DNA from 3 places in the Janibacter sp. FSL W8-0316 genome. Region 2 is predicted to be linked to each of the others. Evidence: riboswitches for the same ligand, from Rfam matches in the RefSeq annotation. Region 2 holds a riboswitch; each other region holds the start of a gene.
The links. A riboswitch is a leader RNA that binds a small molecule or an ion and turns the genes downstream of it on or off. The one in region 2 is predicted to bind S-adenosylmethionine.
Positions count from the first base shown of each region.

Region 1: another riboswitch for S-adenosylmethionine. It lies ahead of metX (homoserine O-acetyltransferase MetX); the one in region 2 lies ahead of NYE39_RS05225 (aminotransferase class V-fold PLP-dependent enzyme).
Region 3: another riboswitch for S-adenosylmethionine. It lies ahead of ssuE (NADPH-dependent FMN reductase); the one in region 2 lies ahead of NYE39_RS05225 (aminotransferase class V-fold PLP-dependent enzyme).

Region 1 covers NZ_JBBOQX010000001.1:22,259-31,587, forward strand. The annotation lists gene NYE39_RS00095 (YkvA family protein) at 1-272, shown strand, start outside; gene NYE39_RS00100 (DUF4192 domain-containing protein) at 359-1,474, shown strand; SAM riboswitch class IV at 1,492-1,602, shown strand; gene metX (homoserine O-acetyltransferase MetX) at 1,618-2,748, shown strand; gene NYE39_RS00110 (universal stress protein) at 2,856-3,254, shown strand; gene NYE39_RS00115 (RNA polymerase sigma factor) at 3,415-4,953, shown strand; gene NYE39_RS00120 (transglutaminase family protein) at 4,987-7,269, opposite strand; gene NYE39_RS00125 (DUF58 domain-containing protein) at 7,269-8,483, opposite strand; gene NYE39_RS00130 (AAA family ATPase) at 8,494-9,329, opposite strand, start outside.
Region 2 covers NZ_JBBOQX010000001.1:1,063,349-1,072,677, forward strand. The annotation lists gene rimO (30S ribosomal protein S12 methylthiotransferase RimO) at 1-575, opposite strand, end outside; gene NYE39_RS05205 (ion channel) at 645-1,349, opposite strand; gene NYE39_RS05210 (MauE/DoxX family redox-associated membrane protein) at 1,372-2,436, shown strand; gene NYE39_RS05215 (DNA translocase FtsK) at 2,420-5,233, opposite strand; gene NYE39_RS05220 (A24 family peptidase) at 5,320-5,964, shown strand; SAM riboswitch class IV at 6,038-6,152, shown strand; gene NYE39_RS05225 (aminotransferase class V-fold PLP-dependent enzyme) at 6,195-7,412, shown strand; gene NYE39_RS05230 (ribonuclease J) at 7,468-9,153, opposite strand; gene dapA (4-hydroxy-tetrahydrodipicolinate synthase) at 9,150-9,329, opposite strand, start outside.
Region 3 covers NZ_JBBOQX010000001.1:240,371-249,699, forward strand. The annotation lists gene NYE39_RS01070 (hypothetical protein) at 1-1, opposite strand, end outside; gene NYE39_RS01075 (lysophospholipid acyltransferase family protein) at 111-920, shown strand; gene macS (MacS family sensor histidine kinase) at 924-2,126, shown strand; gene NYE39_RS01085 (response regulator) at 2,123-2,809, shown strand; gene NYE39_RS01090 (class II 3-deoxy-7-phosphoheptulonate synthase) at 2,898-4,223, shown strand; SAM riboswitch class IV at 4,423-4,537, shown strand; gene ssuE (NADPH-dependent FMN reductase) at 4,832-5,431, shown strand; gene NYE39_RS01100 (ABC transporter substrate-binding protein) at 5,431-6,474, shown strand; gene NYE39_RS01105 (ABC transporter ATP-binding protein) at 6,471-7,316, shown strand; gene NYE39_RS01110 (ABC transporter permease) at 7,316-8,191, shown strand; gene NYE39_RS01115 (LLM class flavin-dependent oxidoreductase) at 8,222-9,329, shown strand, end outside.

The DNA.
Region 1 (9,329 bases), 1.0 Mb from region 2:
CCTCCACGCGGCTGCTGATGATGCTCGCGGGCGTCGGCTACATCGTCTCGCCGGTCGACGTCGTCCCTGAGGGGCTGCTGCTCGCCTTCGGCCTGCTCGACGACGTCATGGTGATCGGCTGGGTCGCGGCGACCCTGGTCAAGGAGACCGAGGAGTTCATCGCGTGGGAGCAGGGTGTCGCCGCGCACCAGGCGCAGTGGGCCCAGCAGCAGGACTGGAGCCAGCAGCAAGCCTGGAGCTCGACGGTGCGCTCGCACGTCGTCCCCGACTGACCCCAGACCTGCGGGCGCCCACCCGCTCGTCCACAGCCGGCCCGTCCCCTCTGTCGAGGGGGCGGGCCGCTCGGCATGGTCGGGGCATGACACCGACCGCCAGCCCCCGCGACGCCTCCGAGCTCGCCGTCCTCGTGCCCTACCAGCTCGGTTACCACCCGGGTCCATCCCTCGTCCTCGCCGCCCTGCACGGTCGGCGGCTCGGGATGGTCCAGCGCCTCGACCTCGTCGACGACCCCCGGGCCTGCGCCGCCCTCGCCGAGCACAGCATCGCGATCATGGTCCGCGAGCGGGCGCAGGGGGTCGTGGTGCTCGCCTTCGAGGACGACGAAGGGGGCTCCCGCCCCTTCCGCGCGGCCGTCACCTCGGCGGCCCTGGCGGCCGGTCTCGCCGTCCCTGACCACGTCGTCGTGCGCGACGGCCGGTGCTGGGTCCCGGGGTGCGACGACGGGTGCTGCCCGCCGCAGGTGCGCGCGCTCCCGCGACCCGAGGAGGTGCCGGCGGTCGCCCCCTTCGTCATGGCCGGGGTGCGGCCGCTCGCCAGTCGTGAGGAGCTGGTCGCCACCGTCGTGCCGCCGACGGACGAGACGCGCGCCGAGGGGGTGGCGCAGGTCATCGTGTCGGGCGAGCCCGTGCCGGTCGACGACGACGAGCTCGCCGCGCTGTGGTCCCACGTGCTCGACCCGCGGCGCAGCGCGCGACCGGTCGGTGACCTGCCCGATGCCGAGCTGGCCGTGCTGGGCGGCTCGCTGCTCGACGTCCAGTGGCGCGACGCGCTGATGGCCGTGCTCGCGCCGGGGTTCTTCTCGCTCGACGACGTGCCGCTCGAGGTCGGCTGGCTCGCCCTCGACGCGGCGGCGGAGTGCCCCTGGGTCGACTGCTGGGAGGGCGACGACGAGCTGCCGCAGGCAGGGGAGTGGTCCGACGAGCTGCTCGTCGTCCGTGGTCGGCTCGTCGAGCTCGCCCGGCTCCTGCCGCAGCCGCTCACGCCCACGGTGCTCGTCACCGTGGCGCACCTCGCATGGTGGGCCGGTGACGGCACGATCACCGGCATCTGCCTCGAGCGGGCCCTCGAGATCGACCCCGAGCACCGGCTGGCCGACCTCATGCTCCGTCTGCTGGCCACGGGGGTGCGTCCGTGGGCCCTGCCCCCGGCCGAGGGTCCGCAGCCCGGACGCGACTCGATCGGGCGCGCCTCGTGACGTTAGAGTTGTCGGCAGGTCATGAGTGCCAGCGTCAAGCCCCGGCTTGCTGGCCGGCAACCCTCCTCGCGACGGGGTGCCCCGGGTGATGACCGGGCCGCGTCGAGGCGACGTGGCAAGGCGAGACACTTCGGGAGCACTCCGTGAGCGTGACGACCACACCCCCCGCGAGCACCGCGCTGTGGCGCGACGGCGACCACCCGGGCGAGCGACGCTTCGTCTCGATCGGTCGGCTGGAGCTGGAGTCGGGCGAGTCCCTGCCCGACGTCGTGCTGGCCTACGAGACCTGGGGGCGCCTGAGTCCCGAGCGCGACAACGCCGTGCTCGTCGAGCACGCGCTCACCGGTGACAGCCACGTCGTCGGCGAGGCCGGCCCCGGTCACCCGACGGCCGGCTGGTGGCCGGGCCTCATCGGGCAGGGGGCGCCGCTCGACGACGACTACTTCGTCATCGCGATCAACGTCCTCGGTGGCTGCCAGGGCAGCACCGGGCCGGGCAGTGCCGCGCCCGACGGCCGGCCGTGGGGCAGTCGCTTCCCGCGCCTCACCATCCGTGACCAGGTCGCGGCCGAGGCGCGCCTCGCCGACGTCCTGGGCATCGAGCGCTGGCACACCGTCATCGGCGGGTCGATGGGGGGCATGCGCACGCTCGAGTGGGTCGCGAGCCACCCCGAGCGCGTCGGCACGGCGATCGCCCTGGCGACCGGCGGTTACGCCACCGCGGAGCAGATCGGGTGGAGCCAGACGCAGATCCTCGCGATCCGCAACGACCCGTGGTTCGCCGGGGGTGACTACTACGACCACCCGCAGGGCCCCGAGGCCGGGCTGGCCATCGCCCGCCGCATCGCCCACATCACCTACCGCAGCGAGCTCGAGCTGCACGAGCGCTTCGACCGACGGGTCCAGGACGAGCCCGCCGGGCCCGAGGGCCGCCCGCGTTACACGGTCGAGAGCTACCTCGACCACCACGGCGGCAAGCTCGCGCGCCGCTTCGACGCCAACTCCTACGCGGTGCTCTCCGAGGCGATGAACTCCCACGACCTCGGCCGGGACCGTGGGGGGATGTCCGCGGCGCTGCAGGCCTTCACCGGTCGACTCGTCGTCGCGCCGGTCGACTCCGACCGGCTCTACCCGCCGCGGCTGTCGCACGAGGTCGTCGCGGCACGTCCCGGGACGCAGCTGCGCACGATCTCCTCGGCGGTCGGTCACGACGGCTTCCTCACCGAGGTCGACCAGGTGGCCGAGCTGCTCCGGGACGTGCTGCGCGGCGACTGATCGGGACACGCCGACGACACCAGCGCCGGAGTGAGACAGGTCACGGGGCCGCGGTGTAGCGTCTGGCCCAGGTAGTCCATCAGCCGAGTTGTGACGAGGAGCGAGCGATGACCATCGTCGTGGGGTACGTGTCGACCAAGGAGGGCGAGGCCGCTCTCGAGCGCGCCTTCGAGGAGTGCCGCCTGCGCAACGACAAGCTCGTCGTCATCCACTCCGACCGTGGTGGCGTGGGCCTGAGCGGTGACACCGCCCGCAAGAACGAGGACGACCTCAAGCAGGTGCGTTCCCGCATGGAGGAGGCGGGTGTCGACGGCGAGGTCCGTGGCCTCGTCCGAGGCAAGGAGCCGGCCGAGGACCTCATCGTCGTCGCCGAGGAGACCGACGCCAGCCTGATCATCATCGGCCTGCGTCGTCGCACCCCCGTCGGCAAGCTGATCCTCGGGTCCAACGCTCAGCGTGTGCTGCTCGACGCGCCCTGCGACGTGCTGGCGGTCAAGGCCCGCTGAGACCCTCCGACCGCCCCTGGTGGCGGCACCCGGCGGCCACGCGTTTTATAATAGTCACGAGCCCAGCGCACAGCGACCGGGCGAGTCGGGTCAGACGGGGTCACGCCACTCCCTTCGTCCCGGCGGAATCCTCCGTGACGAAAGGTTGTTGGTGACTGCTGTGTCCCCACGGTCCGTCGAGACGCAGGGCTCCCTCCCCAAGGAGTTCTCGCATCCCTCGCTGCAGGAGCTCGTCCTGAAGGGCCGCACGACCGGATCCATCACCAGCGATCAGCTGCAGGCCGCGTTCGGCGAGGCCAAGATCAGCCCCAGTCGGGGGCGGGTCGTCCTGCGCGCGCTGGGCGAACAGGGAATCGAGGTTCAGGTGCCAGAGTCCACTCCGGCGAAGAAGACGGCCAAGAAGACCCCCGCCAAGAAGGCGGCGAGCAAGACCGCGGCGAAGAAGACGGCCACGAAGAAGGCCGCCGCCCCCGCGAAGAAGGCTGCCCCGGCGAAGAAGACCGCGGCGAAGAAGGCCGCCTCCACCGCCACGGCAGCCGCGGCCGCCGCCCCGGTGAAGCAGGCCGCACCCGCCAAGCAGGCCGCCGCGAAGAAGGCTGCCGCGAAGAAGGCCGCGGCCAACCCGACGACCACCACGGCCGAGGAGCCGGCACCCGGTGAGGACGAGGTCCTCGGCGAGGAGCCGGAGGCCAAGGCCAAGCCCGAGACGGAGCAGGACGAGAAGTCCGGCTTCACGATCAGCAACGACGACGAGGACGACGCTCCCGCGCAGCAGGTCGTGACGGCCGGCGCCACCGCCGACCCGGTCAAGGACTACCTCAAGCAGATCGGCAAGGTCGCCCTCCTCAACGCCGAGCAGGAGGTCGAGCTGGCCAAGCGCATCGAGGCCGGCCTCTTCGCCGAGGAGAAGCTGGCCTCCGGCGAGAAGATCGAGATGAAGTTCAAGCGCGAGCTGTGGTGGATCGCGCAGGACGGCAAGAACGCCAAGAACCACCTCCTCGAGGCCAACCTGCGTCTCGTCGTCTCGCTCGCCAAGCGCTACACCGGCCGCGGCATGCTCTTCCTCGACCTGATCCAGGAGGGCAACCTCGGTCTGATCCGTGCGGTCGAGAAGTTCGACTACACCAAGGGCTACAAGTTCTCGACCTACGCGACGTGGTGGATCCGTCAGGCCATCACCCGCGCCATGGCCGACCAGGCCCGCACCATCCGCATCCCGGTGCACATGGTCGAGGTCATCAACAAGCTCGCCCGTGTGCAGCGTCAGATGCTCCAGGACCTGGGCCGTGAGCCCACCCCGGAGGAGCTGGCCAAGGAGCTCGACATGACCCCCGAAAAGGTCGTCGAGGTCCAGAAGTACGGCCGCGAACCGATCTCGCTGCACACCCCGCTCGGCGAGGACGGCGACTCCGAGTTCGGTGACCTCATCGAGGACTCCGAGGCGGTCGTGCCGGCCGACGCGGTGAGCTTCACGCTCCTGCAGGAGCAGCTGCACTCGGTCCTCGACACGCTCAGCGAGCGCGAGGCCGGCGTGGTCTCGATGCGCTTCGGCCTGACCGACGGTCAGCCCAAGACGCTCGACGAGATCGGCAAGGTCTACGGCGTGACGCGTGAGCGCATCCGTCAGATCGAGTCCAAGACGATGAGCAAGCTGCGTCACCCGAGCCGCTCCCAGGTTCTGCGCGACTACCTCGACTGAGCCTCTCGGCGACCTCCGGGGCGAAGGGGGGAGTCAGCGGCGACGGGGCAGGCGGCGCAGGAGCGAGCGGCCGAACGCGCGCCACGCGTCGACGCCGTCTTGGGGCCACAGCATCGAGCGGACCTGTCGCGAGCGCTGCCGGCCGGAGCGGACCTCGTCGACGACCCCGCCGACCTCGTGGGAGATGTCGGGCAGGTCGGCTCCGGGCGGGGCGTAGCGGGCGCGCTCGAGGGTGGCGACGACGTGGTCGAGCTGCTCCTGCGGCTCGCCCTCGAGATGCAGGCGCCGGCTGAGCCAGGCGCCGGTCTGCCGCGGGGTCGCGCCGACCGGTGGGCGCAGCCCGAGGTCGTCGAGCTGGGTGATCAGCTCGTGCCACTCGCGCTCGACCCGCTCGGCGTCGTCGACGGCCGAGCGGCGGGAGCGGCGACGGGCCACGAGCGCCGACAGCGGCATGATCGCCAGCACGGCGGCGATGCCGAGCAGCCAGAGCAGCGCGGTGACCCAGGCGGGGCGACCCTCGTCGGGCGCGGTCGCGGCCTCCGGGACCGCGACGTCCTCCTGCTGGTCGTCGGGGCGGGTCGAGGAGCTCGTCGTCTCGTCGGACGAGGTCGAGGTGTCGGTGCCGGCGCTCGCGTCGGAGGTGTCGATCGTGTAGCCGGGCGTCGACGCAGCACGTGAGCCGGGCGTCGGCTCGAAGCGCGTCCAGCCCACCCCCTCGAAGTACAGCTCGGGCCAGGCGTGGGCGTCGCTGACCCGCACGACGCGCTCGTCGCCACTGGTCAGGGAGCCGGGGAGGAAGCCGACGGCGACGCGGGCGGGGATCCCGCGCGCCCGGGCCATGAGCGTCATGGTCACGGCGAACTGCTGGCAGTAGCCGGTCTTGTGGTCGAGGAAGGCGACGATCGGGTCACGCCCCTGCGACGAGGGCAGGTCGAGGCTGTAGGTGAACTCGCTGCCGCGCAGGTACTCCTGGATGGCCTGGGCGCTGCGCAGGGGAGTGGCGTCGTGCGGGACGACCTCGTCGACGAGGTCTCCGATCTCCTGCGCCGACCCGGGGTCGAGGGTGAGGTAGGAGTCGCTCTGGGCGAGCGGGTCGATGGGTTCGCCCGTCGGCTGGTCGAAGTCCTCTTCCTCGGGGGCGAGCTCGGTGTAGGTCGCCGAGTAGGTCCCGGGAGTGCGCTGGACCGCGGCCGTGCCGTCGTCGCCGAGAGCCCAGGCGATGCCGCCCGTGTCGACCGAGCTGACGAGCGAAGGGAGCGGCAGCTGCGGTGCCGCGACGCCGTTGGACTCGACGACCATCGTGCGTCGCTCACCGACGACATTGCCGGGGAGGCGCAGGGTCGGGTCCGGGGCGGAGAAGCCCTCGACGGGCTCGGGGGCGTCGGAGCGCATGCGGCCCAGGCCGTCGGAGAAGTCCTCGACGACCGCCACCCGCAGGGGCCCCGGCGTGGGGGAGCTCGACGTGTAGGTGAGCACCGGGGCCTCGCTGGGCGACTCGAGGCTGCGGCGCAGGTCGAGGGCCGTGGCCAGGCGCACGCCGGACCCGGTCGTCGCTCCGCCCTGGCTGCGCCCCAGCCCGTCGAGGACGTAGCGGGTCGGCAGGTGGGGGACGAAGGTGGCCGCGGCGACGGCGGCGACCAGGGCGAAGGCCCCGAGTCGCGCGGCCTGCCAGCGGTGCGAGCGCCCCGCGCTGTCCTCGCCGTCGCCGCGCGCCATGCGGGGGACCGAGGTGGCCCAGCCGTGCAGGTCGAGGTCGGACTGGTGCACGACCATCGCGAGCCACAGCCCGGCGCCGGCGAGGAACCACGCCCAGTGCATCGAGCCACCGGAGTTGGCTGCCGAGACGAGGAAGAGCGAGAGCAGCGGCAGGCCGGCGACCGACGGCGATGCTGCAGTGGCGCTGGCCATGTCGACGGCCAGGGCGACGACGACGATGATCACGACGAGCATGACGGTGATGCCGGGCGTCGCCGGCGCGGGGGCCGCGTAGCGGGTGATCGTGTCCTGGGCCTGCTCGAAGTGGTCGAGCAGTGCGGTAAGCGTCTCGGGTGTGGGGACGACGCCGAAGACTGTCGTCTCGCCGAGCTGGGTGACGAGCAGGTAGAGGCCGGCCGCGGCGGCCTGCCCGAGGACGACCAACCCTGCGTGGGTGGTGAGCGAGCGCAGGAGCATGCCGGTGCCCGCGACGACGGCGACGCCGATGACCGAAGGGAGGGCCCAGGGGGCCTCGTCGAAGAGCCGGCCGAGGGGGAGGGCGACGACGATCGTCGCCAGACCGGCGAGGAGGCCGGCGACCACCCGGGGCTCGTGCCGCATCAGGCGCGCACCCCCAGACTCACGGTGAGTCGGGCCCACAGCTCGGGGAGCTGGGCGCCGGGGCGGACGACCTCGGTGCGCCAGCCGCCGAGGGCCAGCCGGTGGGCGGTCTCGTCGGCGGGCCCGGTGCCCCGGGTGCCGGAGGAGAAGCCGCCGCGGTCGACGACCAGCCCGAGCCCGTGGCGGGCGCGGGTGGCGCAGAGGTCGACGATGTCGTCGTCGAGCTCGCCGAGGACGCCGACGACGAGGCCCCCGCCGTGCTGCATGAAGTCGTCGAGGGCCTCGAGGAGCCCGCGCGCCGAGGTGGTCTCGGCCGGCTGGACCGCGGCGAGCTCGTCGAGCGCGTGGTCGACGTCGACGAGCGGCTCGACCGCGCCGCCCTCGTCGGCGGACGGGCAAAGGTGCACCTCGAAGCGCTCACCGAGGAGCAGCGTGGTGATCGACGCCGCCGCCGTCACCGACCACTCGAAGGACCCGCCGCCCCCGGTGCCGGCGTGGACGCCGGCGCGGTCGTCGAGCAGGACCAGGGCACGCCGTCGGGAGGGCTGCTCGTCCTGCCGCACCATCGTCTCGCCGGTGCGGGCCGTCGAGCGCCAGTGGATGCGGCGCAGGTCGTCGCCGATGCGGTACTCGCGCACGCCAACGTCGTCCTCACCCTGCAGGGCGACCCGCGAGGCGACCGAGGTCTCGCCGCCCCCTCCGGCGGGCACGCCCCGCACGGGGGTGAGTGGCAGCACCCGCGGCAGGACGACGAGCGCGGTCTCGCCGGGCACCGGGACCGCCCGGGTCGCCAGGCCGAAGGGGTCGGTGACCCGCACCGAGAGCGGACCGATCGCGTGGTGGCCGCGCACGTGGGAGCGCACGCGATAGGTCAGCTGGCGGGTCTCGCCGCCGTCGAGGCGCGGCACGAGCAGGTGCGGTCGGTCACCGAGGGCGTAGGCCAGCGTCTCCTCGCCCCGCAGGAGGGGGCTGGGCAGCCGGCCGGAGTTGTGCACCCGGACGGTGACGTCGGCGTGGCCGTCGGTGGGCACGCGAGAGGGGGCAACCTCACGGGTGACCTCGAGGTCGAGCTCGCGGCGGGAGAGCAGCAGTGCCAGGGCCGGCAGCACGACGAGCAGTGCGCCGACCTTGGTCAGGTCGTGCAGGCCGAGCGTCAGACCGGTGAGGGCCACGAGCACCCCGGCCGCGACGAAGAGCCGCCCGCGACCGGTCATGGTCGAGCACTCACCGGGCGGCGGGGACGCGCGTGTGCCGCACGATCTCGCTGACGATGTCGACCGGGTCGCGCCGGGCCAGCTGCGCCTCGCTGCTCAGCAGCAGTCGGTGGGCGAGGACGACCGGGGCGATGGTCTGGATGTCGTCGGGGAGCACGTGGTCGCGTCCGTGCAGCGCTGCGTGCGCCCGGCCGGCGCGCAGCAGGTGCAGCGTCGCCCGCGGCGAGGCGCCCAGGCGCACGAGCGAGCTCGTGCGGGTCGCGGTCGCGATGTCGACGGCGTACTGGCGCACCGCCGTCGAGGCGTGGACGGTGCGCACCGCGGCGATGAGTCGGGCGATGCCCGCCGCGTCGGCGACCGGGCGCAAGCCTTCGAGCGGGGAGCTCGCGCCGTGGTGGTCGAGCATGGCCACCTCGGCGGCGGCGGTCGGGTAGCCCATGGACAGCCGGGCCATGAAGCGGTCGCGCTGGGCCTCGGGGAGGGGGTAGGTGCCCTCCATCTCCACGGGGTTCTGGGTCGCCATGATGATGAAGGGCCGGGGCAGCTCGTAGGTCCGCCCGTCGACGGTGACCTGGGCCTCCTCCATGCACTCCAGCAGGGCCGACTGGGCCTTGGGCGAGGCGCGGTTGATCTCGTCACCGATGACGACGTTGGCGAAGACGGCCCCGGGGCGGAACTCGAACTCGTGCTGGTCCTGGTTGTAGATGCTCACACCGGTGATGTCGCTCGGCAGCAGGTCAGGGGTGAACTGCACCCGACGCACCGAGGCGTCGATGCTGCGCGCGAGCGCCTTGGCGAGCATCGTCTTGCCGACCCCGGGCACGTCCTCGACGAGGATGTGCCCCT
Region 2 (9,329 bases):
CGGAAGGTCGGGATCGCGCAGAAGGCACACCGACGGTCGCAGCCGGACGCGATCTTGAGCGGGGCCCACGGGCGGTCGTCGAGCCGGGCACGGGGCAGGTCGGCGGCGTTGTGCCCCGGGAGGGCGAGGTCGCTGCCATCGCGGTCGACCGGGGAGATCGGCAGCAGCTTGCGGCGGTCACCGGGGACATGGGCCTCGGGGGCGTGCCCGTCGAGCACCGCCCGCAGGTGGGCGCTCATGTCGGTGTAGGAGTCGAAACCGAGCACCGCGTCGGCCTCGGGCAGCTCGTCGGCCAGCTCCTTGCCGTAGCGCTCGGCGAGGCAGCCGACGGCCACGACCTTTTGGGTGCGACCGTGCTCGCGCAGGTCATTGGCCTCCAGGATCGCGTCGATGGAGTCCTTCTTGGCCTGCTCGATGAACCCGCAGGTGTTGACCACCGCGACATCGGCCTGGGCGGCATCGTCGACGAGGGTCCACCCCTCTGCGGACAGGCGGCCGGCGAGCTCCTCGGAGTCGACGTCATTGCGGGTGCACCCCAGGGTGACCAGGGCGACGCTGCGGGTGGAGACGGACATGCCCCACACTCTAGGTGGCGCGGGGGCCGTCGGCCGACACGACGCGACCGGTTGGGCGACCTCCGGGCGTCAGCTGCGCGCCCGGCTCACCGTCAGGGCCACGAGCCGGGAGATCACCATCGCGACGTAGAGCACACCGCCCAGCTGCTCGACGATCGTCGCGGCCCGCGCGTGGGGCTCGATGGCCCCGACGTCCGACAGGCCGACGCTCGTGAGGTTGGCCGCCGAGAAGGCGAGCAGCTCGAGGAAGGACTTCTGCCCGATGCCCGTGTGCCCGTCGAAGGACCCCGGCTCGAGCGTCTGGATCGCGACGAAGAGATAGGTGAAGCCGAAGAGCAGCACGGTGAAGGCGGCACCGACGGCGAAGAGCTCGTCCTTGGTCACCCAGGTGTCGGCGAACATGTAGGCCACGAGCCCGTAGGCGACGTACATGTAGAAGATCGCGAGCAGCAGGTGTGCGGCAAAGTTGACCGGCACGTTGCTCCGGTCGACCACCGACCACACCTCGAGGACGAAGGCCGGGAAGCCGATGCCCAGCGCCAGCCAGGTCAGGGCCGGGGTGGAGCGCACGACCCAGATGCCGAAGGTCACCGCGAAGAGCGACAGCGAGGTGATGGCCGCGCGGCCCCAGTTCTCCGACTCCACCCAGGGCAGCAGCATGATCGCGAAGAGCTGGATGCCGACGAGGATCGCGGAGGGCTGCTTGCGCACGACGGCGGCCCAGTAGCGAAGCCCCGTCGGCCGGCTGTCGAGCTCGTACCAAGCTTTCGTCATGAGGCAACCCTAGACTCGCGCTGTGCTCGTCGCCCCATTGCTGCTGCCGCCGCTCGTCGCCGCGCTCCTGCTGGTCGTGAGCGGGGTCGCCAAGGTCCGTCACCCCGAGGAGACGCGCAGCGCATTCGGCGAGCTGCGCCTGCCGCGGGCACTCACCCGCTCCCCCGCGCCCGTCCTGCTGCCGTGGGCCGAGATCGTGCTCGCGGTGGCGATCGTCGTCACGCCGCCCCCCTTCGCGCTGGCCGTCTCGGTCGTGGTGTTGGCGCTCTTCGTCGCCTACCTGGTGGTGATCGTGCGTGCGCTGGGGTTCGGCTACCCGGTGACGTGCAGCTGCTTCGGCCGGCTCGGGCTGGGTGAGGTCACGCGCCGGACCGCGCTGCGCAATGTGCTGCTCGTCGTCGTCGCCGCCCTCGGCGTGTGGTCGGCGACGGCGGACAACTCTGTCGCGGCCCGCCTCCTCGATGCCTCGGCACAGACCTGGGTCTGGCTGGGTCTGGTCGTGCTGACCGTCGCCGTGGTCGTCGTCACCTTCGGCGGGGCGAAGGGGGGTCCGCTCACCCGCGAGCCGGTCACCGCCGACAGCGCGGACTCCGGAGAGGAGGCGGACTACGAGCGCCAGCCGATCCCCTTCGCCGTGCTGGAGACCGAGGACGGGCAGACGGTGACGATGCACGAGCTGACCAGCTCGGGGGCGGTGCTCCTGCTCTTCCTCTCCCCGTCGTGCAGCTCCTGCCTGCCGGTCATCGAGCGGTTGCCGGAGTGGGACGCCGGGCTCGGGCCGGTCTCCCTGCGGGCCGTGGTGTGGTCTCCCCTCGACGAGGCCGTGGCCGCCCAGCCCCACCTCGCCGGTCGCGTCCTGCGCGACCCCGACGCGATCACTGCCCGGATCTTCCGGGTCGGCACCCCGGGCGGGGTGCTGCTGGGTGCCGACGGAGCGCTCGCCGGCGGGCCGGTGCAGGGCGCCGAGGTCCTCGACTTCTACGAGGACGTGCGGGCCGAGCTCGTCGAGGTGGGCGTCGTGGATGACGAGCCCGTCGCCCCGGACGGGTCCGCCACGACGGACGAGTCGGTCAGCGACGGTCGGTGAGCGACCAAGCGTCCTCGTCGTCGTCCTCGGTCCACTCCTCGACGACCTCGGTCCCGATGGGGTCCGCCGCGTAGCGGTCGTGCGCGGCGGCCGGTGAGCCCTCGCGCAGGTCGATGACGTCGGTGTCGGTCGAGACGCCCTGGGCGGCGGGAGCCCCGTCGTCCTCGTCGGCATCCACCTGGGCGACCGGCTCCTCCGCGGCCGGCGGCTCCTCGCCCTTCATCAGGGCCAGGGTCGTCGGCAGGTCCTCGGGCGTGATGAGCACGTCGCGGGCCTTGGAGCCCTCGGAGGGGCCGACGACGCCGCGCGACTCGAGCAGGTCCATGAGCCGGCCGGCCTTGGCGAAGCCGACCCGCAGCTTGCGCTGGAGCATCGACGTCGAGCCGAACTGGGTCGTGACGACGAGCTCGGTCGCCTGGAGCAGCACGTCCAGGTCGTCGCCGATGTCCTCGTCGATCTGCTTCTTGGGCGTCTCGGGCGCGACGTCCTCGCGGTAGGTCGGCTTGAGCTGGCCGGTGACGTGACCGACGACCTGCTCGATCTCCGACTCGGTGACCCAGGCGCCCTGGACACGCATCGGCTTCGACTTGCCCATGGGTAGGAAGAGCGCGTCACCCTGACCCAGCAGCTTTTCGGCGCCGGGCTGGTCGAGCACGACGCGGGAGTCGGCGAGCGACGAAGTGGCGAAGGCCATGCGCGAGGGGACGTTGGCCTTGATCAGACCGGTCACGACGTCGACCGAGGGGCGTTGGGTCGCGAGCACCAGGTGGATGCCGGCCGCACGTGCCAGCTGGGTGATGCGCACGATCGAGTCCTCGACGTCGCGGGGCGCGACCATCATCAGGTCGGCGAGCTCGTCAACGATGACGAGGAGGTAGGGGTAGGGCTGGATGACCCGCTCGCTGCCGGGGATCGGCTCGACCTTGCCCGCCTTGACGGCCTTGTTGTAGTCGTCGACGTGCTTGTAGCCGAAGGTCGCCAGGTCGTCGTAGCGCATGTCCATCTCGCGCACGACCCACTGCAGGGCCTCGGCCGCCTTCTTGGCGTTGGTGATGATCGGGGTGATGAGGTGCGGGATGCCCTCGTAGGCCGTCAGCTCCACCCGCTTGGGGTCGACGAGCACCATGCGCACCTCGTCGGGCGTGGCCCGCATGAGGATCGAGGTGATCATCGAGTTGACGAAGGACGACTTGCCGGAGCCCGTGGCGCCGGCGACGAGGATGTGCGGCATCTTCGCGAGGTTGGCGATGACGTAGCCGCCCTCGACGTCCTTGCCGACACCCATGACCATCGGGTGCTCGTTGTTGCGGGCGACGTCCGAGCGCAGGACGTCGCCGAGGCAGACCATCTCCTTGTCGGCATTGGGGATCTCGATGCCGATGGCCGACTTGCCGGGGATCGGGCTGAGGATGCGCACGTCGGCCGAGGCGACGGCGTAGGCGATGTTCTTCGACAGCGCGGTGACCCGCTCGACCTTGACACCGGGCCCGAGCTCGACGACGTAGCGGGTGACGGTCGGGCCGCGGTGGAAGCCGGTGACCTGGGCGTCGATGCCGAACTCGTCGAGGACGCTCGTGAGCGACTCGACGACCTTGTCGTTGGCCGCGGAGCGCTCCTTGTGCGGTGCGCCGGGCTTGAGGTACTGGCTGTCGGGCAGCGTGTAGGTGACGTCGCCGGCGAGGGCGAGCTGCTCGACACGCTGCGGCAGCTGGGTCGTCGGCGGCGGCTGCAGCTCGGTCTTGCCGCTGGGGACCGGCGCGACGGCCGGATTCTTCGTCGGGCGCTTCTCGCCCGGGCGCGGCCCGCCGGCCTCGGGCTGCGGGGTCTCGGTCGTCTCCTCGACGTCGGCGGCGGGTGCCGCCGACTTCTTGCGACGGCCCTTGCCGACCGGCTGCACGACGGCGGCCTGGTCGTAGGCGGTGTCGCCGTCGCGCTCCCCGGATTGCTCCTCGTCGGGGTCGATGGCGCGTCGGCGCCGGGCGCGGGTGACCGCCGCCTTGGGCGCATCGTGGCGGGCGTCGACGTCGGCTGCGGTGACGTGGCTCGGCACCTCACCGGTGAAGGCGGCGCGCACGTAGGCCAGCCGCTGCGGCACCTCGTGCAGCGGGGTGCCGGTGAGCAGCAGGAGGGCGAAGAGCCCCAGCAGGACGAGCAGGATCGTCGCCGGCCACTCGGTCACGGCCGTCGACAGCGGGTCGGAGGCGAGGAAGCCGACGATGCCCCCGGCGTCTCGCATCGGGCCCGCGCCGTCGGGCGGTTGCGGGATGTCCTTGGCGATGTGCGTCAGGCCCGAGGCCGCGAAGAGCAGCATGACGCTGCCGAAGCCCAGCCGTGCGTCGGAGGCGGGCTCGCTCGCCGAGCGCAGCAGACGCACGCCGAGCAGGAGCAGGACGATCGGCAGCGCGTAGGCGACCCGGCCGAAGGTGCCCGCGGCCACCGCGTGCACGACGTCGCCGAAGGCGCCGCTGAGGCCCCACCACTCGCGCACGGCGACGACGAGCGCCAGCGCCAGCGCCAGGAAGCCCCAGCCGTCTCGGCGGTGCTCGGGCTCGATCTGGCTCGCGCTGGTGCCGATGCGGCGCACCCCGGAGCCGGTCGCGTGGGCGACACCCATCCAGGTGCGCTGGACCGCGGCGACGGGCAGGGGCAGACCCCCACCGGACGCGGGCTTGCGGGAGGAGGTCCTCCCCTTCGCGCTGCTCTTGGCGGGTGCCTTGCGACCCGACGGGCGGGTGGAGCCCTTGGGTCGGGAGCTGGCGCCCTTGCTGCGCGAGGTGGTCGACGGACGAGTGGCCATGATTCGCAGGGTAGGCGAAAGCACCCTCTGACACACGCGTCACACGCGCACCACCGGCCACGGATCACAGCGGATAACCTCGCCCCGTGGACACCCGGACCCTCGTCGTCGTGCTCGCCGCGACCGTGTTCGGCACCCTCGCGTGGCGGTGGCTGCGCGCCGGCCACTACCGCCGCGATGACGAAGGGGGTCCCCTCCCCCGCCATCTCTGGGTCCCGGCGCTCGCTCCCTTCGTCGGGCTGGTCGTCGCGCTCGGCCTCGCCGACCGGCACTGGACGACGCTGTTGGCGCCGCTCGTCCTCGCCGCGGCCGGGCTCGTCCTCGCGGCGATCGACGCCGACGTGCACCGCCTGCCCAATGCCATCACCCTGCCGCTCGTGCCGGTCCAGGCGGTGCTCCTCACCGTCGCATCGGCCGTGACCGGCGACTGGGGCGCCCTCTCCCGCGCGGGTCTCGCCGCCGTCCTCGTCGGGGGCGGGACCGTGCTGCTCGCCTTCGCCCTCTTCGGACGCTCGATCGGGATGGGCGATGCCAAGCTCATGGTCTCGATCGCCCCGACGCTCGCCTGGCTCGGCTGGAGCCAGCTGGCCGTGGGCATCTGGCTCGGCTTCGTCATCGGCGGGATCGCCGCTCTCGCACTGCTGCTCACGCGCAAGGCCTCGCGCACGACGCAGCTCGCCTTCGGCCCCTACCTCGTGGCCGGCGCGGTCCTCGCGCTCGCCCTGGCCTGACGTCCACGAGCCGAGACACGACCGGTCGAGGCTCGACAGCGGCCTCCGCAGGTGGGCTATGATCCTGACCCAAGGTCACGAGTACCAGCGACAAGCCCCGGCTAGCTGGTCGGCAACCCTCCTCCGCGGTGGGGTGCTCCGGGTGACGACCTGGCCGGCGACAGACCGTCGCCCGGCAAGCGCGGACTCACGGTCGCCACCTGAGTCCCCGAAGGACCAGGAGCACCGTCATGACCATCTCCGACCTGCACCGCACGACCACCGCCCTGCCGCAGCTCGTCTCCGAGGGGCTGAGCTACCGCGACGAGGACGGCTCGAGCGTCGAGTACGCCCACCTCGACCACGGCGCGACGACTCCCGCCTTCCGGGCCGTCGCCGACGAGGTCGCCGCCGCGGCCGTCACCTACTCCTCGGTGCACCGGGGCGCCGGGTTCGCCTCCCGCGTGACCAGCTCGCGCTACGAGGCTGCACGCGAAACCGTCGCGGCCTTCGTCGGCGCCCGCACCGACGACCACGTCGTCTTCACCCGCAACACCACCGACTCCTTCAACCTGCTCGCGCGGGCGCTGCCCGAGGACACCTTGGTCTTCGTCTTCGCCTCCGAACACCACGCGGCACTGCTGCCGTGGGGTGACGCGCTGCGCCTGCCGGTGCCGCACAGCCACGACGAGGCCGTCGCCCTGCTCGAGCAGGCCCTGCGCAACCACCCGGCCGAGCACCGGCTCGTCGTCGCCACGGGCGCGTCCAACGTCACCGGCGAGCACTGGCCGATCGAGCGCCTCGCGGCGCTGGCCCACGAGCACGACGCGCGCTTCGCCCTCGACGCCGCGCAGGTCGTCCCGCACCGCCGGGTCGACATCGACGCCCTGGGCATCGACTACGTGGCGTTCTCCGGGCACAAGATCTATGCCCCCTTCGGTGCCGGCGTGCTCGTCGGGCGCAGCGACTGGCTCGACGCCGCCACCCCCTACCTCGCCGGGGGCGGGGCCACCGCACGCGTCAGCCTCGACGAGACCGAGTGGACCTGTGGCCCCGCTCGCCACGAGGCCGGCTCCCCCAATGTCTTGGGCGCCGTCGCCCTGGCCACGGCCTGCGAGATCATCACCGAGCACGAGCAGGCGATCGTCGACCACGAGCAGGCGCTGCGCATCCGCCTGCTCGCCGGACTGCAGCAGATCCCCGGTGTGCACGTGCACTCGCTCTTCGGTGGTGGCGACGGCGCGCCCGTCGCCACGATCACTGTCGACGGCCACGACAGCAGCGAGGTCGCCCGCGTCCTCGGCGACGACCACGGCATCGGCGTGCGCGACGGCAAGTTCTGCGCGCACCTGCTCGTCGACGACCTCCTCTCGGAGCACGAGCAGGACACCGCCGTGCGGATCAGCGCCGGCCTGGGCACCACGACCGAGCACATCGACCGACTCCTCGGCGCCCTGCGCGCCCTGTGACCCTCCTCGGGTAGGGCGAAGGGGGACCCGGCAGGCCCCCTTCGCCCCGGCGTCCTCAGGCCTCGACGACCACAGGGATGATCATCGGGCGTCGGCGGATCTTGCCGCCGACCCAGCCACCGACGGCACGGCGCACGACCTGCTGCAGCTGGTGGGTGTCGGTCGTGCCCTTGCGAGCCGCCTCGTCGAGCGCCGCGATGATCTTGGGCTCGACCTGGGTGAAGATCTCGTCGTCCTCGGCGAAGCCGCGCGCGGTGATCTCCGGACCGGCGATGACCTTGCCGGTCGAGGAGTCGACGACGACCATGACGGAGATGAAGCCCTCGTCGCGCAGGATGCGACGGTCCTTGAGCAGCTCCTCGGTCGCGCCCCCGACGCTCGAACCGTCGACGTAGACGTAGCCGCAGGGCACGGCGCCGGTGATCCGCGCGCGACCGTCGACGAGATCGACGACGACGCCGTCCTCGGCCAGCACGACGTGGTCGGGGTCGACCCCCGTCTGGATCGCCAGGTCGGCGTTGGCGACGAGGTGGCGCCACTCGCCGTGGACCGGCATGACGTTGCGCGGCTTGACGATGTTGTAGCAGTAGAGCAGCTCGCCCGCGCTGGCGTGACCGGAGACGTGCACCTTGGCGTTGCCCTTGTGCACGACGTCGGCACCCAGGCGCATGAGGCCGTTGATGACCCGGTAGACGGCATTTTCGTTGCCGGGGATCAGGCTCGAGGCGAGCAGCACCGTGTCGCCGTCGCCGACATCGATGCGGTGGTCGCGGTTGGCCATGCGCGACAGGGCGGCCATGGGCTCACCCTGGCTGCCCGTGCAGATGAGCACGACCTCGTCGTCTGGATAGTTGTCGAGCTTCTTGACGTCGACGAGGACCCGGTCGGGCACCTTGAGGTAGCCCAGGTCGGCGGCGATGCCCATGTTGCGCACCATCGAGCGACCGACCATCGCGACCTTGCGGCCGTTGCGCTCGGCGGCGTCGAGGACCTGCTGGACACGGTGCACGTGGCTGGAGAAGCAGGCGACGATGATCCGGCGCCGGGCATTGCGGAAGACGGTGTCGATCGCCGGCCCGATCTCGCGCTCGGGGGTGGTGAAGCCGGGGACCTCGGCATTGGTCGAGTCGGTGAGGAAGAGGTCGACCCCCTCCTCGCCGACCCGGGCGAAGGCCCGCAGGTCGGTCAGCCGCCGGTCGAGCGGGAGCTGGTCCATCTTGAAGTCGCCCGTGTGCAGCAGGGTGCCGCCGTCGGTGCGCACGAAGACCGCCAGCGCGTCGGGGATCGAGTGGTTGACCGCGATGAACTCGCAGTCGAAGACGCCGAAGCTCTCGCGCCCGCCCTCCTTGACCCCGAGGGTGAAGGGCTTGATCCGGTGCTCCTTGAGCTTGGCCTCGATGAGGGCGAGCGTGAGCATCGAGCCGACGAGCGGGATGTCGGGCTTGTGCTTGAGCAGGTAGGGCACGGCGCCGATGTGGTCCTCGTGGCCGTGGGTGAGGACGATCGCCTGCACGTCGTCGAGCCGGTCGAGGATGTACTCGAAGTCGGGCAGGATCAGGTCGACGCCCGGCTGATGGTCCTCGGGGAAGAGCACGCCGCAGTCGATGATGAGCAGCTGCCCCTGGTGCTCGACGACGGCCATGTTGCGGCCGACCTCGCCGAGACCGCCGAGCGCGACGACGCGCAGGGCTCCGTCGGCGAGCGGTGGCGGCAGCTCGAGGTCGGGGTGCGGGTGGCTCATGCGGCACCTCCGATCCCGGACGCGGCCAGACCGGCGCGGACGATCTCGAGGTGCTCGGCCGGCCCCTCGACGTAGGGCAGACGCACGGTGGCGTGGGAGATGACCCCGAGCTCGACGAGCGCGGCCTTGGCCATGATGGCGCCCTGCGAGGTCGACATCAGGGCATTGGTCACGGG
Region 3 (9,329 bases), 820 kb from region 2:
TCTCGTGCTCCGTCGCCGTGTCTCGGGGTGCTCGCTCGTGGACAGTCTCGCACGCGCCATCCACCCGCTCCTTACCGTAGAGTTCGCAGCGATCTGGAGGTGATGCGGCAGTGCTGTACTGGATGCTCAAGAGGGTCTTCATCGGGCCCGTGCTCAGGGTGCTCTTCCGGCCGTGGGTCGAGGGGATCGAGCACATCCCCAAGGAGGGGCCGGCGATCCTGGCCAGCAACCACCTGTCCTTCTCGGACTCGATCTTCCTGCCGCTCGTCGTCGACCGCCGAGTCACCTTCCTCGCCAAGAGCGACTACTTCACCGGCCCCGGCATCAAGGGCTGGCTCACCGCGGCCTTCTTCCGCGGCGTCGGGCAGCTGCCGATCGACCGCAGCGGCGGCAAGGCGAGCGAGGCGGCACTCAACGCCGGCCTGCGCGTGCTCGACGCCGGCGACCTGCTCGGTCTCTACCCCGAGGGCACCCGCTCGCCCGACTCGCGCCTCTACCGCGGCCGCACCGGCGTCGCCCGCATGGCCCTGACGGCCGGCGTCCCGGTGATCCCCGTGGCGATGATCGACACCGACAAGGCGCAGCCGACCGGCCAGGTCATCCCCAACATCCGGCGCATCGGCGTCAAGATCGGTGCACCGCTCGACTTCTCCCGCTACGAGGGCATGGAGGGCGACCGCTTCGTCCTGCGCTCCATCACCGACGAGATCATGTACGAGCTGATGCAGCTGTCCGACCAGGAGTACGTCGACATGTACGCGACGTCGATGAAGGAAAAGCTGCTCACCAAGGCTCGTCGTCGCGCACGCGAGCTGCAGGAGGCCGCCCGGCCCGGGCGGGCCGTGCCCGAGCTCGAGGACGCCCTCGAGCGCGCCGACGGCAACGACCCCTGGTCCGCCGACAGCAAGGACGGTCTGTAGGCCGTGGTCATCGACCCCGGGTCGAGCGCGCTGCGGCGGCACTACAACCCGTCGCCGCTCATCGACAGCGCCGGGGGCCGGGGACTGGCGCTCTACCGCTTCGTCGCGCTCGTCTACGCCGGCATCCTCGTGGGCGTCCACCGCGAGCACGTCATCCTGTGGTGGCCGATCGTCGTCTTCTTCGTCGTCGCGCTCGCGTGGTCGGTCGCCGCGCCGCTGCTGCCGCGACCGACGTGGGTGGCCATCGCCGTCGAGCTGGCCATCGCCTGCATCGGCATCTTCCTCACCAGCGAGGTCTACGACCCCGTCGAGGTGAGCGCCGGCATCTCCACGGTCCCGGGGGTGTGGAGCGCCGCCTCGGTGATGGCCGGCGCCCTGCTCAGCGGGATCCGTGGCGGCGTCCTGGCGGCCACCGTCATCGCCACCGCCAACCTCATCCAGGCCGAGCACCCCGGCCAGCTGACCTGGCACAACATCTTCCTGCTCTACATCCTCGGGATCCTCGTCGGCCTGGCCGTGCAGCTGGCCCGCGAGAGCCAGAAGCGTCTCGAGCAGGCTCTCGCGGCCAGTGAGCGGCTGGCCGAGCGGGAGCGCATCGGGCGCGAGGTCCACGACGGCGTGCTGCAGGCGCTGGCGATGATCAACCGCCGCGGTCGTCAGCTCGGGGGCGAAGGGGAGGCCCTGGCCGACCTTGCCGCGGACCAGGAACGTTCGCTGCGCACGCTCATCACCCGCTTCGAGCCGGCGGCGGCCGTCGACACCCCCTCGGCGGCCACGTCCTCCGACCCGGGCCCGCAGGTGCGCGACCTCGCCGCGGGGCTGGCCTCCCTTCGCTCGGCGCGGGTCGACGTCGTGCTGCCCGCCGGGCCGGTCACCGTGCCGGCCGCGACCGCCCGTGAGGTCGAGGCCGCCGTCGCCGCGGCACTCGACAACGTCGAGCGGCACGCGGGCGCGGGAGCCAAGGCCTGGGTGCTGCTCGACGCCGACGAGACCGGCCTCGAGGTCGTCGTTCGCGACAACGGCGTGGGGATGGCCCCCGACCGACTCGTCGAGGCGGCCGCGCAGGGGCGGCTCGGGGCGAGCAGCTCGATCCGCGGCCGCATGCTCGACCTCGGCGGCGACGCGAGCTGGCGCTCGCCGGGCACCGGCGGCACGACCGTCACGCTCACCGTGCCGACGGGCGACATGGCAGGCTCGGCCCCATGAGCGAGTCCACCGCGCCCCTGAAGGTCCTCGTCGCCGACGACCACCCGCTGTGGCGGGACGCCCTCGTGCGCGATCTCGAGGACGCCGGCTTCGAGGTCGTCGGCACCGCGGCCGACGGCCCGTCGACCGTCCGGCGCACCCGGGCGACCACCCCCGACGTGCTCGTGCTCGACCTCAACCTGCCGCAGCTGCGCGGCGACGAGGTGTGCACGGCGATCAACGACCTGACGACCAAGGTGCTCATCCTCTCCGCGAGCGGCGAGGAGCACGACGTCCTCGCCGCGGTCAAGGCCGGCGCCAGCGGCTACCTCGTCAAGTCCGCCTCGCCGCAGGAGATCCGCGACGCCGTGACGGCCACCGGGGCGGGAGAGGCCGTCTTCACCCCGGGGCTCGCCGGCCTGGTGCTCGGCGAGTTCCGCGAGATGAGCAGCCGGGCCCGCACCGCACCTGCCGTGGCCGAGGAGGAGTCGGCCTCGCCGGTGCCCGAGCTCACCGAGCGCGAGACCGAGATCCTGCGCTACGTCGCCATGGGCATGACGGCCAAGGAGATCGCCGCCGACCTCGTCATCTCCCACCGCACCGTGCAAAACCACGTGCAGAACATCCTCGGCAAGCTCCACCTGCACAACCGCGTCGAGCTGACCCGCTTCGCCATCAGCCGCGGCCTCGACCAGCCGGAGTGACCTCCCTTCGTCCTGTGGCTGGACGGGTGCCGGGGCGAAGGGGGTCGCGGCCTATCCTTGACGGGTGACCACTGCAGTCCCCGCGCCCATGACCGCCGCAACCATCGACAGCGACCTGCCGGCCGCCCAGCAGCCGAGCTGGCCCGACCGCGCCGCCCTCGACGAGACCGTGGCGAGCCTGGCGACCTATCCGCCGCTCGTCTTCGCCGGCGAGTGCGACGACCTGCGCGACCGGATGGCCGCGGCGTCGGTCGGCGAGGCCTTCGTCCTGCAGGGCGGTGACTGCGCCGAGACCTTCGTCCACGCCACCGCCGACAACATCCGCGACCGGATCAAGACCGTGCTCCAGATGGCCGCCGTCCTCACCTACGGCGCCGGCATGCCGGTCGTCAAGATGGGCCGCATGGCGGGGCAGTTCGCCAAGCCGCGGAGCAAGGACACCGAGACCCGTGACGGCGTGACCCTGCCCGCCTACCGCGGCGACATGGTCAACGACTTCGCCTTCACCCCCGAGTCGCGCGAGCCGGACCCGCAGCGCCTGCTGCGCGGCTACCACACGAGCGCCGCGACGCTGAACCTCGTGCGCGCCTTCACCCAGGGCGGCTTCGCCGACCTGCGGCGCGTCCACGACTGGAACGTCGGCTTCGTCTCCAACGCCGCCAACCGGCGCTACGAGGGCCTGGCCCGCGAGATCGACAAGGCGATGCGCTTCATGGCCGCCTGCGGTGTCGACTTCGAGGCCATGCGGGCCACCGAGTTCTGGTCCGCCCACGAGGCGCTGCTGCTCGACTACGAGCGGCCGATGACGCGCGTCGACTCGCGCACCGGCAACCTCTACGACACCTCGGGGCACTTCCTGTGGATCGGCGAGCGCACCCGGCAGATCGACCACGCGCACCTCGACTTCGTCAGCCGGATCCGCAACCCCATCGGCATGAAGGTCTCCGACAAGGCCGACCCCGACGAGCTGCTGCGGATCATCGACCTGCTCGACCCGCAGCGTGAGCCCGGCCGCCTGACCTTCATCACCCGCATGGGGGCCGGCCGGATCCGCGAGGCCATGCCGGCCATCGTCGAAAAGGTCCGTGACTCCGGGGCGATGGTCACCTGGATCTGCGACCCGATGCACGGCAACACCTTCGAGTCCGCGTCCGGCTTCAAGACGCGCGACTTCGAGGACGTCGTCGACGAGGTCCGTGGCTTCTTCGAGGTGCACCGCTCTCTGGGCACCGTCCCGGGCGGCCTGCACGTCGAGCTCACCGGCAACGACGTCACCGAGTGCCTCGGCGGCGCCGAGCGCATCCTCGACGAGGACCTCAACAAGCGCTACGAGAGCGTCTGCGACCCACGCCTGAACCACCAGCAGAGCCTGGAGCTGGCCTTCCTCACCGCGGAGATGCTCAGCGAGGGCTGAGTCGAGTCCCACCCGCCCCACGATTTCCGGGTCACCCGAGAAACCCTCGCTTCGCAAGAGTTTGAAACTCTTGCGAAGCGAGGGTTTCTCTTGTCGAGCAGGTCTCGTTGCGGGGCAGGGGGATTCGCACGTCCCGGATGGCGAGATTCGTAACTCCTGTCGTTGCAGTAGGAGATGCATCCGCGTAGGTTCTTCATCAGGTCACGAGATCCAGCGTCAAGCCCCGGCTTGCTGGGCGGCAACCCTCCACTCGCGGTGGGGTGCTCCGGGTGAGGACCTGGCTCCGGTCGTCGCGGCCGGAGCAAGCGCGAGGCACTCACCGGCCTCATGACAGGACGGACACCCATGAGCACCACCGTCACGACCGCACCGCGGTCGCTGCGTCCGGCGCTGCGGCGCCACGTCGACCTGCTGCGGGTCAACAGCGCCCTCTGTCGCTGACCTGAATCTGCATTGCCCTACGGCAATGCGATGCCCGGCCGACCTGAACCTGCATTGCCCTACGGCAATGCAGACCCCCGGCGACCCAGCACTCCCACCACCGGCGACGAGCCTCCCTTCGTCGACCGTCGATCCGTCGTACCCACCTGCCCACCGAAAGGCACCCGATGGCCGTCATCGCCACGATCTCCAGCTCTCCCTCGACCACCTCCCGCACCGACGCCGTGCTCGGCCACCTGGCCCAGCGGGTCCAGCGCGCCGGCCACGTCGTGCACCCGATCGTCCTGCGGGACCTGCCCGCGGAGCCGCTGCTGCGGGCCGATGCCGAGCACGACGACATCGCCCGGGCCGCCTGCGCCCTCGAGCGGGCCGACGCCGTGATCGTGTCGACGCCGGTCTACAAGGCGGCCTACAGCGGCCTGCTCAAGGCCTTCCTCGACCTGCTGCCGCAGACCGGGCTGAAGGACAAGGTGGTCCTGCCGATCGCCACCGGCGGCAGCCCGGCCCATGTCCTGGCCGTCGACTACGCCCTGCGCCCCGTGCTCGCGAGCTTGGCGCCGAGCGCGATCACACCGGGCTGGTTCGTCCTCGCCTCCGAGGTCACCCGGCTCGACGGGGGCGAGGTGAGCATCGCCGACTCCGCGGCCGGGCCGCTCGCCGAGGTCACCCGCGTCTTCCTCGACGCGGTCGCCGGCCGCTCGCTCGTCGCCGCGGCCGACGCCGCCCACCGTGGCGAGCTGCTGGCCCGATCGGTGGCGGTGGCCTGATGAGCACCTCCACCTCACGCCGTACCGTCCTGCTCGGCCTCGCCGGGATCGCGACGACCTCCGCCCTCGCCGGGTGCGCCCTGCCGAGCAGCGACGCCGCCGCCGAGGACGAAGGGGGACCCGTCACCTTCCGATACCAGGGCAGCGCCAACAACGTCACCTTCCCCGAGCTGGCCGAGGACCTTGGGTACTTCGACACCATCTCCCTCGAGTACGTCGGGGCGACGGTGAGCGGGCCGCAGGACATCCAGTCCGTCGCGACCGGTCAGACGGACGTCGGCGGCGCCTTCTCTGGGGCGATCGTCAAGCTCGTCGAGGCCGGCTCGCCGATCACCGCCGTCATCAACTACTACGGCTCGGACCGCCAGTCCTACCAGGGGCTCTACGTCCGCAAGGACAGCGAGATCACCGAGGCCAAGGACCTCGTCGGCAAGAAGATCGCGGTCAACACCCTGGGGGCCCACGCCGAGGCCTACGTCGAGACCTGGCTGACGTCGGCGGGCCTCACCCGCAAGGAGATCGACCAGGTCCAGCTCGTCGTCCTGCCGCCCAACGACACCGAGGAGGCGATCCGCCGCAAGCAGGTCGACGTCGGCGCGCTCGGCGGGATCCTCCAGGACCGGGCGCTCGCCCAGCCCGACATCCGCGAGCTCGTGCGCGACACCGAGGTCCTCGGGCACCAGCTCAACGGCGGCCAGTACGTGCTCCGCGACGACTTCATCGCGCAGCACCCCGAGGCGGTCCGCGAGTTCACCACCGGTGTCGCCAAGGCCATCGAGTGGGCCCGCACGAGCCCCCGCACCACGGTGCACGCGCGCTTCGCGCGGATCATCGAGGGCCGCGACCGCAACGAGACGACCGACAACGTCAAGTACTGGAAGAGCACCGGCGTCCCGGCGAAGGGGGGAGTCGTCACCGACGAGGACTTCACCCAGTGGGCCGACTGGCTGCAGAGCACCGGGATCGTCGATCGCGACGAGCTCGACCCCGCCTCGATCTACACCAACGAGTACAACGACCTGGCCGAGGAGGGGACGACGTGACCTCGAGCATCGAGCTGCGCCACGTCACCCAGGAGTTCGTCGTCCGCCCGACGAAGGACCAGCCCCGCGCGAGCGTGCTGCGGGCCCTGGAGGACATCAGCCTCACCGTCCCGGCGGGGGAGTTCCTCACTCTCGTCGGCCCGAGCGGGTCGGGCAAGACGACCCTGCTCGACCTGCTCGGCGGGCTGAGCACACCCACCAGCGGTGAGGTCCTCGTCGACGGCGAGGTCGTCACCGGGCCCGGCCTGGACCGGGGTGTCGTCTTCCAGCAGTACGCCCTCTTCCCGTGGCGCACGGCCCTGGCCAATGTCGCCTTCGGGCTCGAGCAGCTGCCGCTCAGCCGGCGCGAGCGCACCGAGCGCGCTCGGGAGTACCTCGCGCTCGTCGGCCTGTCCGGCTTCGAGGAGCGGCTCCCGCACGAGCTGTCGGGCGGGATGAAGCAGCGGGTGGCGATCGCGCGCAGCCTCGCCTACGAGCCGGGCATCCTCCTCATGGACGAGCCCTTCGCTGCGCTCGACGCCCAGACCCGGGAGCAGCTGCAGGACGAACTGCTGCGCATCTGGCGCACGACCGGCACGACCGCCGTCTTCATCACCCACGGCATCGAGGAGGCGGTCTACCTCGGCCAGCGCGTCGCGATCCTCTCCTCACGCCCCGGGCGCCTGAAGCAGGTCGTCGACATCGACCTCGGCGAGCGCGCGGGCGCTCGCGACCTGCGGTCCGACCCGGACTTCGTCGGCTACCGGCACCAGATCTGGAGCCTCCTGCACGACGAGGTCGAGCGCGCCCAGCGCGCCGGCCACCACAAGATCCAGCCCGACGGCACCGAGAGGGCGGCCTGATGAGCACCGCGACCCTGACCCAGCCCACCACGACAGGCGCAGAGGGACCCCCTTCGTCCGGAGTGGTCGTCCCCCCGCTGCCCACGCGGGCCCAGCGCACCACGCGGGCCCTGCGCACCGGCGTGCGCCGCTCGGCAGCGGTGGTGCTCTTCCTGCTGCTGTGGGAGTTCGGCACCCAGTACCTGCTCGAGCCCTCGCGCAAGGTCTTCCTCCCACCGCTGCACGTCGTCCTCGAGGCCCTGTGGGACCTCGGGCGCACGGGGCAGCTGCAGGAGCACCTGCAGGCGAGCCTCACCCGGTCGGTCATCGGCTTCGGCCTGGCCGTCGTCGCCGGCGTCGTCCTGGGCGTCGCCGTCGCCTGGTACGAGGGGCTGCGCGAGTTCCTCACCCCACTGCTCGAGCTCTTCCGCAACACCGCGGCCCTGGCGCTGCTGCCGGTCTTCACCCTCCTCCTCGGCATCGGTGAGCTGAGCAAGGTCTCGATCGTCGCCTTCGCGGCCTTCTTCCCGGTGCTGCTCAACACCGTGGCGGGGGTGCGCACGGTGGACCCGCTCCTCGTGCGGGCCGCTCGCACTCTCGGCCTGAGCTACCTGCAGCTCTTCGCCAGGGTCGTGCTGCCCTCGGCGGTCCCGACGATCTTCACCGGTGTCCGCATGGCCGGAACCGCCTCGATCCTCGTGCTCATCGCCGTCGAGATGGTCGGCGCCAAGGCCGGGCTGGGCTATCTCATCGTCAACGCGCAGAGCAGCTTCCAGATCCCGCAGATGTACGCGGGGATCCTCACGGTCTCGGTCTTCGGCCTCGTGGTCAACACCGTGCTGGTGCGGCTCGAGAGGCACTTCTCGAAGTGGCGCACCACGCCGACCGGCACCTGAACCCCCTTCGCCCACAAAGGAATCCACGACATGGCACCTCAACGACAGCTCCACCTCAATGCCTTCGTCATGCCCAACGGGCACCACGAAGCGGCCTGGCGCCACCACTCCACCGACCCCGTGCGGGCGCTGACCCTGCAGCACTACGTCGACATCGCCCGTACCGCGGAGCGCGGCCGGCTCGACTCGGTCTTCCTCGCTGATGTGGTCGGGCTCGGGGACAACGTGCGGCACAACTCGCACTCGGGCTTCGAGCCGCTGACCCTGCTGTCGGCGCTCGCCGCGAGCACCGAGCACATCGGGCTCATCGCGACCGCGTCGACGACCTACAACCACCCCTACACGCTCGCTCGGGCCTTCGCCTCGCTCGACCACCTGAGCGGTGGCCGCGCCGGGTGGAACATCGTCACCTCGAGCTCGGCGATCGAGGCGGGCAACTTCGGCATCGAGCGACCCGACCACGCCCGTCGCTACGAGCGGGCCGAGGAGTTCCTCCAGGTCGTCGCCGCGCTGTGGGACAGCTTCGGCGACGACGCGATCGTCGCCGACACGACGAGCGGCGTCTACGCCGACACCGACCGCATCGCGCCGATCGACCACCACGGCGAGTTCTTCGACGTGGCGGGCCCGCTCAACGTGCCGCGGCCGGTCCAGGGCTATCCGCTGCTCGTCCAGGCCGGCTCGTCCGAGGCGGGCAAGGCCTACGCCGCGCGGTACGCCGAGGCGGTCTTCACCGCCCAGCAGACCCTCCAGGACGGCATCGACTTCTCCGACGACCTCACGCGGCGCCTGCCCCGTCACGGACGCTCCCGCGACGAGCTGCTCGTCCTGCCCGGCATCAGCCCGATCATCGGGTCGACGCAGGAGGAGGCGCAGCGGCTCGAGGCGGAGATCAATGCCGGCATCGTCCCGGCCTACGGTCTGGCGCAGCTGAGCTCGATGCTCGACGTCGAGCTCACCGAGGAGCACCTCGACGGTCCGCTGCCGCACGTCGAGCGCATCACCCAGGGCAACCAGAGCCGCTTCACCCTCGTCACCGAGCTCGCCCGGCGCGAGGAGCTCACGGTCCGCCAGCTCATCGAACGACTCGCGGGCGGGCGGGGGCACAGGGTCCTCGCCGGCACGCCCGAGCAGATCG